Regions from separate parts of the Shewanella sp. KJ2020 genome, predicted to be linked through region 1. Evidence: predicted binding sites of a transcription regulator. Region 1 holds the regulator's gene; the other holds the start of a gene.
The links. The regulator sigma-54, encoded in region 1, starts transcription at its own class of promoters, with help from an activator protein. The targets are predictions, from matches to a motif close to GTTGGCACGNNNNTNGNNT.
Positions count from the first base shown of each region.

Region 2: the regulator sigma-54 is predicted to act here: its motif matches at 2,355-2,373, upstream of flgF (flagellar basal-body rod protein FlgF).

Region 1 is NZ_JAKUKD010000014.1:14,614-20,698, reverse strand. It holds gene mgtE (magnesium transporter) at 6-1,370, opposite strand; gene MJO46_RS08775 (HPr family phosphocarrier protein) at 1,588-1,863, opposite strand; gene rapZ (RNase adapter RapZ) at 1,850-2,704, opposite strand; gene ptsN (PTS IIA-like nitrogen regulatory protein PtsN) at 2,701-3,144, opposite strand; gene hpf (ribosome hibernation promoting factor) at 3,147-3,434, opposite strand; gene MJO46_RS08755 (RNA polymerase factor sigma-54) at 3,463-4,938, opposite strand; gene lptB (LPS export ABC transporter ATP-binding protein) at 5,046-5,777, opposite strand; gene lptA (lipopolysaccharide transport periplasmic protein LptA) at 5,774-6,085, opposite strand, start outside.
Region 2 is NZ_JAKUKD010000032.1:149,213-155,297, forward strand. It holds gene flgC (flagellar basal body rod protein FlgC) at 1-20, shown strand, start outside; gene flgD (flagellar hook assembly protein FlgD) at 45-809, shown strand; gene flgE (flagellar hook protein FlgE) at 877-2,238, shown strand; gene flgF (flagellar basal-body rod protein FlgF) at 2,410-3,153, shown strand; gene flgG (flagellar basal-body rod protein FlgG) at 3,164-3,952, shown strand; gene flgH (flagellar basal body L-ring protein FlgH) at 3,964-4,638, shown strand; gene MJO46_RS18620 (flagellar basal body P-ring protein FlgI) at 4,650-5,741, shown strand; gene flgJ (flagellar assembly peptidoglycan hydrolase FlgJ) at 5,759-6,085, shown strand, end outside.

The DNA of each region.
Region 1 (6,085 bases):
GTGCATCAATTCATCAGGTACAGCGTTGCTAAACCGAGGAAGGCGAATAAGCCGATCACATCGGTGACTGTGGTGAGTACCATGCCGCCAGCGAGTGCAGGATCGATTTTAAGTCGTTTTAATATTAATGGAATACTCGCGCCTGCAAGCCCAGCAATGGTCATATTGATCAGCATGGCACCACCGATCAGGCTGGCGAGTGCTAAGTCATCCTTCCAGAAGAGTACCGCGATAAATACCAGAATCGACCACATCAAACCATTGAGGAAACCAATGGCGAGTTCTTTGCCGATCAGCCAGCGGGCGTTACTTTGGCCTATATGCCCAAGGGCAATACCGCGGATAACGAGTGCGAGGGTTTGATTGCCTGCCACACCACCCATGCTTGGAACTATGGTCATTAAAATCGCGATGGTGGCAAATTGCTCGATTGTTCCCTCAAACATATTACTGACCGAAGCGGCGAGCAGGGCGGCGAACAGATTAATCGTCAACCAGAGTGAGCGGCGAAAGGTACTTTTAAGCACTGGGGCGAAGGTGTCCTCGTCGTCGTCCATCCCCGCCATTCCCATCATGGAATGCTCGGCATCTTCACGGATCACATCGACCACGTCGTCAATAGTGATACGCCCGAGTAACTTGCCCTCGCTATCCACCACGGGCGCAGAAACCCAGTCATGGCGTTCGAACAACTGCGCGACTTCACTGTCGGGCATGTTAACGGGAATACTCTCGATATCCGTGTCGATAATGCTGCTGATATGGGTGTTGGGATCGCAGGTAAGCAGATCGGCAAGCCTAACACCGCCGAGCACTTTGTCCTGTTTATTGACGACATATAAGGTATCTGTGGTATCGGGCAGACTGCCACGTTGGCGCAGATAACGCAGTACAACGTCGATATTGACATCGGGCCTGAGCGTCACAGTATCTGTGTTCATTAGGCTGCCCGCGGTTTCATCCGGGTAAGACAGTGCTTGTTCAACACGCTGACGATTTTGCTGGCTCATGGATTGCAACACTTGCTTATACACAGTGTCTGGCAAACTGCGCAGAATATAGGCGAGATCGTCAGTGTCCATGCTGGCGGTCGCCTTAGCGACTCGTTCTGGGCTCATGGCGCTGATCAAGGGATCTTTTAGTTCTTCGCTCAACTCATCGAGAATATCGCCTAACAGTTCTTGGTCAATCAGTTGCCACAGCACTTGCCTCGCCTTTGGGGGCGAAGATTCGAGGATAAGGGCGATATCGGAAGGGGCCATGTTTTGCAGCATTTGCCGCACATGGACAAACATACCGCTACTCAGAGCTTGACTCAGTTGGTCGAGGCGTTGCCCTACTTGATGGCTGTCAGAAGCTTCTACGGGCATTTATCCTCCATTGCATTGTGAACCTGTGGCCTACCAGTTTTGGAACTTCAACCATGTTGAGCAGATATCTGGTAAAAGAACAAAAGTATCATATTGTAATTGAGCGGGATGGATAAGGTCGAGTGACAAATGAAGTTGGTGAGAATTGATTTCAACTCATTGAAATAAAAAATGAAATGTAAGCTAAGATATTACTAGTAACCCCTAAATTCTAGGGTTAGCAAGCTTCGTCAAACTTAGCGTCAATGAGCGCACAAATGGCATCGAGGGCGGGCGCGGCATCTGGGCCTTCGGCAATCAGCTTAATGGTTTTGCCCTTACCGGTTTCGAGCATCAATAAACCCAGTACACTGGCGGCTGAGGCCTGTTTATCACCTTGGATTAACGTGATAGTCGCATCAAACTCCGATGCCAGCACCACCAATTTAGTGGCGGCGCGGGCGTGTAAACCGAGTTTATTGCAAATGGTGACTTGGCGCTCAAGCTTTGGCATGGCTCAACTCTCGATGACGCGCATTCACTTTATGTTTGCCATTGCTAAAACGTTTGGCGAGCTGCTCGGCGACATAAACCGACCTGTGTTGTCCACCCGTACAGCCGATCGCTATGGTCAGATAGCTACGGTTATTACGCTCTAAGTGGGGTAACCAAGTTTCGAGTAAGTTCTCGATTTGCCAGATGAATTTATTGACCAGTGGCTGGCGATTTAAAAACTCGGCGACGGGTTCATCTAAGCCAGTGAGGGGGCGCAGTTCCGGTTCCCAATGGGGATTTGGCAGAAAGCGCACATCGAACATAAAGTCGGCTTCGGTGGGCATGCCGTGCTTAAAACCAAAGGACTCGAAGTTGATCACTAATTCCTTATCGACACTGCCGAGCAAAATCTGCCTGACCTGATCGCTTAACTCATAGATATTCAAGTTCGATGTATCTATGTAGTGATCCATTTGCTGCGATAGGGGTTCGAGCAGTTTGCCTTCAAGCTTAATGGCTTCTTGCAGTGAAACACGGCTCTTAGATAAAGGATGTAAGCGGCGGGTCTCGCTATAGCGTTTAAGCAGTATCTTATCGCTAGAATTGAGGAAGAAGCTGGTTAGCTCCGTGCCCTCGGGAAGATTGGCAAGCTGTTTAACCAGCACTTTATCTTGCTCAGGCAGGTTACGCACGTCGACACTGATGGCGACGAGATCGTTACTGCCCTTGAGCTGTTCAAGCAGGCTGCCAATCAAAGGCAAGGGGAGATTATCAACACAATAGTAGCCGAGATCTTCAAGCACTCTTAGTGCGACAGATTTGCCTGAGCCCGAGCGCCCTGACACTATGACCAGTTTCATCCAGTGATTACCTGATAGAGTTCCGTTTCATCATGCGTCTTGCGCAATTGTTTCAATACTTGTTTGTCGCTGAGCTTTTCGGCCATACAGGACAAAGTGCTTAAATGCTGCTGACATTGATCCGCAGGTACGAGCAATGCAAATAAAATATCGACAGGTTGCTTATCGATAGCATCGAAGGCTATCGGCTCCTCACATTTTACGAGTATCGCAATGGGTTGTGTTATATCGGTTAATCGACCATGTGGAATGGCGATACCGTTACCTATACCTGTGCTCCCCATCTTTTCGCGCGCCACAAGGCTTTCGAATATCTCTTGAGATGAGAGGGTAGGGTACTGGGCAGCGGCTAAGTCACTGATGAGTTCCAGTACCTTTTTCTTACTGCCCGGAGTGGCGCAGGTAGTGCACTCCGGCCGCAGTATGGTACAAAGTTCCATGGTTAGTGTTTTGTTAACTTCTCTTTGTGTTTAATAACCTGACGGTCAAGTTTGTCTATCAGGACGTCTATGGCAGCATACATGTCTGCATGCTCTGAAGTTGCAAAAACTTCACCACCGGTGAGGTTAATTCTCGCTTCGGCAATTTGTTGCATTTTCTCAACATTGAGCACAACGTGCACATTATTGATCTGTTCGAAATGACGTTCAAGTTTTGAAAACTTTTCCTCTACATATGCCCGTAACGATTCAGTAATCTCTATATGGTGTCCACTTAGGTTTATTTGCATAGAAACGTCCTCCGATATCCACTGTAGGCTATAAACTTTTACGCTGATTAGAAGGGGGAATAAGCATAGCTTCTCGATACTTCGCAATGGTTCTGCGGGCTACGTTTATCCCCTGTTCTGCCAGAAGTTGTGCCATCTTGCTGTCGCTTAATGGTTTTTTCTGGTTTTCCGCGGCAACCAGTTTCTTGATGAAGGCCCTGATTGCGGTGGATGAGCACTCGCCGCCATCGTCAGTCCCGACATGGCTTGAGAAGAAGTATTTTAGTTCAAAAAGTCCCTTAGGGGTATGCATGTATTTTTGGGTGGTCACCCGAGAAATGGTGGACTCATGCATTTCAACGGCTTCGGCAATATCATTGAGTACCATTGGCTTCATCGCTTCTTCACCGTATTCGAAGAAACCTTGCTGATATTGGACGATACAGTTCGCCACCTTGAGCAGGGTCTCGTTACGGCTCTCTAAGCTCTTGATAAACCATTTAGCCTCTTGCAGATGGCCGCGGATAAACTGGCTATCGGCTTGGCTCTTAGTGCTGCGTGCCATAGCTGCATATTGCTGATTGACATTGATTTTTGGCATGCAGTCTGGGTTTAGCTCCACCACCCAACGGCCATTTTTCTTTGATACTGACACATCGGGGATGACATATTCTTCATCCACTGGGGTGATCAATAAACCCGGACGAGGGTTGAGCGTCTGGATCAGGGCAATGCCGTCCCTTAATTCATCTTCTTTGAGTCTTGTCTTACGCATTAACAGTCTAAAATCACGGGCGGCGATCAGATCTAAATGATCTCTGATCAACATGCGGGCATTTTCGAGATGCGGTGTATCGGGCGAAAAATGGGATAGCTGGATAAGCAGACATTCGCTTAAATCCCTCGCGGCCACGCCAACGGGGTCGAAGTGTTGAATGCGTTTAAGCACGGCCTCTACTTCATCTAGTTCAATTTCTGGATTGCCCATGGCTTCGAGAATATCTTCGGTGCTTTGGGTGAGATAACCTTGATCGTCGATGGCATCAATAATGGCGGTGGCGATCGCTAAATCGGTTTCAGAAAAGGGCGTGAGGTTCTTTTGCCATTCTAAATGTTCGTATAGGCCTTCGCTGGTTTCACCTTGGAAGGGCATATCGTCTTCACGACTGCCACCTGGACCCGAGTTCGGTGAAGCGGTAAAGACTTCATCCCAAGTGGTATCCATGGGGAGTTCGTCCGGCATAGATTCTTTAGTCAAAGATTCCGCCGTGTCGACCGTGGAGCTATCCTGTTCGGGCGGCAGAGTGCTGGACTCGCTGAAATCGGTATCGGCTAGGGTCTGGTTGCGTTCGCTAGGTGCGTCAAATTGTTCCTCTTCCAGCTCGAGAAGGGGATTAGAGTCTAAGGCTTGCTGGATCTCTTGCTGCAGTTCTAATGACGACAGTTGCAACAGACGAATGGCCTGCTGTAATTGTGGCGTCATAGTTAACTGTTGACCCAGTTTGAGCTGGAGTGACGCTTTCATGTTACCGCTGATCCCTAGGTTATTATTTTAGAATGAGGTCGCTTGTTATCATTATGAAGGGAGCCGGATGATGTTAAATTTAATGGTCATTGGCTCCATTTCAGTAACTATAGCCTGAATTGTTCACCTAAGTACACAGCCCTAACTTGCTGATTGTCTAAGATCTCTGCGGGTGTGCCTTCGGCGATCAGGTTTCCGTGACTCACGATATAGGCATGTTCACATACATCTAATGTTTCGCGCACATTGTGGTCGGTGATCAAGACACCCAGCCCACGGCTCTTAAGTTGCTCGATAATTTTTTTAATATCGATAACTGAAATAGGGTCTACGCCGGCAAAGGGTTCATCGAGCAAAATAAACTTAGGGTTGGCGGCTAATGCGCGGGCAATTTCGACGCGGCGACGTTCGCCGCCCGATAAGGACATGCCCTGGCTATCGCGAATATGGGTGATATGGAACTCTTCGAGCAAGTGTTCCAATTCTTCCTCGCGCTGCTCAGCTTTTAGCTCTTTACGGGTTTGCAGTACCGCCATGATATTGTCGTGCACTGTGAGTTTACGAAAGATGCTGGCTTCCTGTGGCAGGTAACCAATCCCTTTACGGGCACGCAGGTGCATTGGGTCGGCGGTTAAATCGTCATCGTCGATAAAGATATGGCCCTTATCGCTTTTAACTAGCCCGACAACCATGTAGAAAGTGGTTGTTTTGCCGGCACCATTCGGGCCGAGTAGGCCAACGACCTGACCCGTTTTGACCGTTAGGCTGACATCCTTAACGACTTGGCGGCTCTTATAGCTCTTCGCCAGATTTTGTGCTCTTAGGGTGATCTGGGTCATTTAGAATCCTGCTGTTTCTTCACAGGTTTATCCGCCGGGGTTTCTGGCTTGGCATCATCTTGATAGCTTTCGGGCTGGATGATAGTGATCACTCGATCATTGCCGCTGCCCGTGCTTTCGGCGATCAGTTTTTGCTGGGTGATGTTGTAACGGATGAGATTTCCCGTCACTTGGCTACCCGCTTGATCTAGGGAAGCAGAACCCGTCAGCGTTAGGGTGCGAGTCGCCATTTCGTAGCGAATTTCTTTCGCGCTGGCGGAGGCGGGGCGACCATCGTCTAAAATTTGGGTATAAGTTGCAGGATTACC
Region 2 (6,085 bases), on a different contig from region 1:
CACTTGGGATGGGTAAATAATATGCGTTTTTTAGGAGGTAAGCTGTGAGCCTCATTAACCAACTTAACCAAGCGCCGACGACTCAAACTAAGAGTCAGTCGAATACTGTGACGCCAAATACGACGACCAGTTCAACGGGTAATCCATTTTTGGATGGCATTCGTTTACCTAAAGAATCGATTGTCCCAGAGGCGAAAAGCCAGCAATTAAGCCAAGATGATTTCTTCTCGTTACTCAGTCAGCAATTGTCTATGCAGGATCCTTTCAAGCCCGTAGACAATGACCAGATGATTGCGCAAATGGCCTCTTTCTCCACTGTGGACGGTATTTCGAAATTAAATGATGAAATTGTCAATTTAAACAGTGTGATGACATCTAGCCAAGCTTTGCAGGCCTCAGGACTTGTGGGACGTAAAGTACTGATCCCAACGGATACTGGCAATATTTCAGCTGAGAGCCCAACGTTGAAAGGTGTGATCAGTACTCCCGATAAAATTCCGGTGATCAACGTCCGCGTTGAGGATGAAAAAGGGCAGGTTGTTAGCACCTTTACTGTGGATGGCAGTGAAGGCGGTAACGTGGCGGTGAATTGGGATGGATTAGATAAAAATGGTCAGCCTGTCGCGGCGGGGAATTACTCGATTAAAGCCAGTGGCTTAGTCGACGGAGAATCACAGGATTTAGCGGTTTCGACATACGCCCATGTGACCAGTGTTTCCCTTGGTACCGCTAGCACAGGGGCGATTTTAAACCTGAGGGGCGGTATGGGGATCAAGTTGTCTGATGTGTTAGCCGTGTCTGAAACTTAAAATCGTCAGAATTTGAATTGGGCGTTAGTCGTCCGCAATTGAATTGAGTCAAATGTAGAGGTGAATTATGTCGTTTAACATTGCATTGAGTGGCATTTCCGCCGCGCAGAAAGATTTAAACACTACGGCGAACAACATTGCCAACGCGAATACCATTGGCTTTAAGGAGTCACGCGCTGAATTTGCGGATGTTTACGCTAATTCGATTTTTTCCAACTCAAAGACGGCTGTCGGTGGCGGTGTGGCGACGAGCCAAGTCGCGCAGCAATTCCATCAAGGTAGTCTGCAGTTGACCAATAACTCCTTAGATTTGGCGATCAAAGGAGGCGGTTTTTTCGTGACAGCGTCTGAGATCGGTACATTGGATCACCAGTTTACTCGTGCCGGTGCTTTCAAAGTCGATAAAAATAATTATATGGTTGATTCAGCAGGTAATTTTTTGCAGACGTTCCCTGTTGATAAAGAGGGTAACTCAACCTCTGTCAGCTTAACCACGGCTAAACCGGTACAGATCCCTGATACTGCGGGTAGTCCTGTAAAGACTGAAAACGTCAGCTTGCAGATGAATTTGAATGCCAAAGAAAGTGCGCTCGACCCCGCCGCATTTGATCCACTCGATCCCAAAACCTACAACAACGTTACCTCGATGACGATTTATGACTCACTCGGTGAGCCGCATGTCATGACGACCTACTTTGTTAAGCCTACTAATGGTTCATATAACGGTGAAAGTAACTGGGTTGCCTACTATGCCGTTGATGGTAAACAAGTGGACCTCGCGGGACCTGCCGGAACTTATCAAACGGATACTACGGGTGATGGTAACCCAGATGCAACGAGTTCGGCTCAAACTGCGGGTGGTTGGAAAGGCTCAGTCTTAAAGTTCAACTCAGTGGGGGTGTACACAGGTAGCGATCCCGCTGCGATCACCACAGAAACCTTAGGCATTGGTGGTGCAGGTGTGCTGGGAGCGGGAGCCGATGGCACTCAAACCTTAACGGTTAAGTTTAATGCACCGACTCAATACGCAGCTCCCTTTGCCGCAACTGAGCTGACTCAGGATGGTACCACAGTGGGGCGTTTAACGAATGTTGAGATTGGTGAAGATGGTCTTATCACCGCCAGTTATTCTAACGGATCTACAGTGCCTTTAGCTCGAGTGGCATTAGTGCGCTTTGCTAACGAGCAAGGTTTGACCCAAGTGGGTAATACTTCGTGGAAGGCGAGTTTAGAGTCGGGCCCAGCATTAGCGGGTCAGGCCAATAGCGGTACATTCGGTAGCATTAGTTCGTCGGCATTGGAACAATCGAATATCGATTTAACCACTGAGCTGGTGGATCTTATCTCCGCGCAGCGTAACTTCCAAGCGAACTCTCGAACGCTAGAAGTCAATAACACCCTGCAACAGACAGTTCTGCAAATCCGTTAATTCTATCTTGGTTGTACTAAGTGTTGCCGCAGGCGGCAACACTTAGCCTCTTTTGGGCTTCCCCTGGTTTTTCCTTTCTATTTATCTAATTTATCAATCGATTAGCTGCTGATTTTGTTGGCATGATGCTTGCTTTGTTATGGTCAGGTAGAAAATTTGACGGAGCAGTCTGTGGACAAATTCCTGTATATATCCATGAGTGGTGCTAAGCAAAATATGAATGAGTTGGCGCTGCGTGCCAACAACTTAGCTAACGCAAATACCGATGGATTTAAAGCGGATATGGCTCAAGCTAGAACGATGCAAGCCTTTGGTGAAGGGTTGCCATCCCGGGTGTTTGCCATGGTCGAAACACCGTCGGCTAATTTTCGTTCTGGCCCGATTAAAACCACAGGACGGGATCTTGACGTTGCCATTAAGGGCGATGGTTGGTTTGCGGTGCAGGCCCAAGATGGCGGTGAGGCCTATACCCGTTCCGGTAGCTTAAGTTTTGATTCAACAGGTTTATTGCATAACGACAGGGGAAACCCTGTGATGGGAGATGCGGGGCCAATTGTGTTGCCGCTGCCGATTGACAAAGTGTCAATCTCCCAAGATGGCATTATTTCCGTTCGTCCCCAAGGTGCCACTGCGGATGTGGTGGAGGAAGTGGGCAGATTAAAACTCGTCAATCCTGGTAATGCGCAAATGATGCGTGGCGAAGACGGGTTATTCCGCCTTGTATCGGGTGACGATGCCCCAGCCGATCCCAGTGTCTATGTTGAGAGCGGTGCGGTGGAGGGGAGTAACGTTAATCCGGTAGATGAAATGGTGTCTTTGATTGACCTACAGCGCCAGTTTGAATTGCAAGTCAAGATGATGAAAACCGCGGAAGAAAACGATCGCGCTTCATCTTCATTAATGCGTATTAGTTAGGAGATAGATTATGCATCCGGCGTTATGGATTAGTAAAACTGGCTTAGACGCACAGCAAACTGACATTGCGGTGATTTCAAACAACGTCGCCAACGCCAGCACCGTGGGCTACAAAAAGAGCCGCGCGGTATTTGAAGATTTGTTATATCAAACCGTTAACCAAGCGGGGGGCATCAGTGCCTCTAACACTAAGCTCCCCAATGGATTAAATATCGGTGCGGGTACTAAGGTGGTTGCCACTCAAAAAATGTTTACCCAAGGCAATATGCTGACAACGGACAATTCACTCGATCTGATGATTGAAGGCCCTGGCTTTTTTGAAGTGCAATTACCCGATGGTACTACTGCATATACCCGCAATGGCCAATTTACCTTAGACGATACCGGGCAGATAGTTACGCCAGGTTCTGGTTTTGTGCTGCAGCCTGCGATCACTATTCCAGAGGATGCTACCAGTATTACGGTTTCTGCCGAAGGTGAAGTGTCGGTAAAAACACCGGGCGCCGCAGAAAATCAGGTGGTAGGTCAGCTCAGTATGTCGGATTTCATTAATCCATCGGGTCTCGATCCTATGGGACAAAACCTCTACACCGAGACTGGGGCTAGCGGCACACCGATTCAAGGCACGGCTTCGCTCGATGGAATGGGGGCTATTCGTCAAGGCGCGTTAGAAACCTCTAACGTCAATGTGACCGAAGAGCTTGTGAATTTAATTGAAAGTCAGCGTATCTACGAGATGAACTCTAAAGTGATTTCCGCGGTAGATCAGATGCTGGCTTATGTGAATCAGAACCTATAGAGGCACATATCATGGCTAGATATTTCATATTGGCCGCGGCTCTCTTGCTTAGCGCTTGTAGCTCGACGCAGAAAAAACCGATTGCAGACGATCCATTTTATGCACCGATTTATCCCGAAGCCCCGCCGACAAAAATAGCGGCAACGGGGTCTATTTATCAGGATAGTCAGGCTGCGAGCTTATATTCGGATATTCGCGCTCACAAGGTCGGTGACATCATTACTATCGTGTTGAAGGAAGCGACCCAGGCGAAGAAAAGCGCGAATAATGAGATCAAGAAGGGCTCTGATATGACCCTAGATCCTATCTATGCGGGTGGCGGTAATGTGACTATCAGCGGCGTGCCAATCGATTTACGCTACAAAGACAGCATGAACACTAAGCGTGAAGCCGATGCAGATCAAAGCAATAGCCTCGATGGCAGTATTTCCGCCAACGTGATGCAAGTGCTGAACAACGGTAATCTTGTGGTGCGTGGTGAAAAGTGGATTTCAATCAACAATGGTGATGAGTTTATCCGCGTGACAGGCATTGTTCGCTCGCAGGACATAAAACCCGATAACACTATCGATTCAACGCGTATGGCGAATGCCCGTATTCAATACAGTGGCACAGGTACATTCGCGGATGCTCAAAAAGTTGGCTGGTTGAGTCAGTTCTTTATGAGCGACTGGTGGCCCTTCTAAGGAGTCGTATCATGAAATATAAACTGATCTTAACCCTTGCCATGCTCGTGTTTACTCACCCAAGCCAAGCTGAACGCATTAAGGATATTGCCAATGTGCAGGGTGTGCGCAGTAATCAGTTAATTGGTTATGGCCTAGTGGTGGGCTTACCAGGCACGGGCGAGAAAACGAATTACACTGAGCAAACCTTTACGACTATGCTAAAAAATTTCGGCATCAATTTGCCTGAAAATTTTAGGCCTAAAATCAAGAACGTTGCCGTAGTTGCCGTGCATGCGGATATGCCTGCGTTTATCAAACCCGGTCAAGATATAGATGTGACCGTATCAAGTCTCGGTGAAGCCAAAAGTCTACGTGGTGGCACGTTATTACAAACCTTCCTTAAAGGGGTTGACGGTAATGTGTATGCGATTGCCCAGGGCAGCTTAGTGGTCAGCGGTTTTAGTGCCGATGGCTTAGACGGCTCAAAGGTCATTCAAAATACCCCAACGGTAGGACGCATTCCTAACGGCGCCATTGTTGAGCGCAGTGTCGCGAGCCCTTTTTCAAGTGGCGATTATTTGACGTTTAACCTACGCCGCTCCGACTTTTCTACCGCCCAGCGCATGGCCGATGCCATTAATGAGCTGCTCGGCCCCGATATGGCTCGCCCATTGGATGCAACCTCAGTACAAGTGAGCGCCCCAAGGGATGTATCACAGCGAGTTTCTTTCCTCGCGACCTTAGAAAATATTGATGTAGAACCCGCAGATGAGTCAGCTAAAGTCATTGTTAACTCACGGACAGGCACCATAGTGGTGGGGAAAAACGTCAAGTTATTGCCAGCGGCGGTGACCCATGGTGGACTCACTGTCACTATTGCCGAAGCGACTCAGGTGTCTCAACCTAATGCCTTAGCCAATGGCGAGACTGTTGTGACCTCTAACTCCACTATCGGGGTGGAAGAAAGCGACCGCCGGATGTTTATGTTTAATCCTGGCACGACCTTAGATGAATTAGTTAGAGCGGTAAACTTAGTGGGCGCCGCGCCCTCAGATGTGCTTGCTATCCTCGAAGCGTTAAAAGTGGCAGGTGCTTTGCATGGTGAGCTTATCATCATCTAATTTCTGTCGGGAAAATCATGGAAAAGCTTTCAAGTTCATCACATTTTCTTGATCTGGGCGGGCTCGATTCCCTGCGCGCCCAGGCTCAGAAAGATGAGCAGGGCGCCTTGAAGAAAGTCGCCCAACAATTTGAAGGCATTTTTGTGCAGATGCTGATGAAAAGTATGCGGGATGCCAATGCCGTGTTCGAGTCAGACAGCCCGCTCAATAGTCAATACACTAAGTTCTATGAGCAGATGCGTGACCAGCAGTTATCTGTCGATTTATCGGATAAAGGCGTACTCGGCCTTGCGGATATGATGGTGCAGCAGTTATCGCCAGAATCGAGCCAATTTACCCCAGCT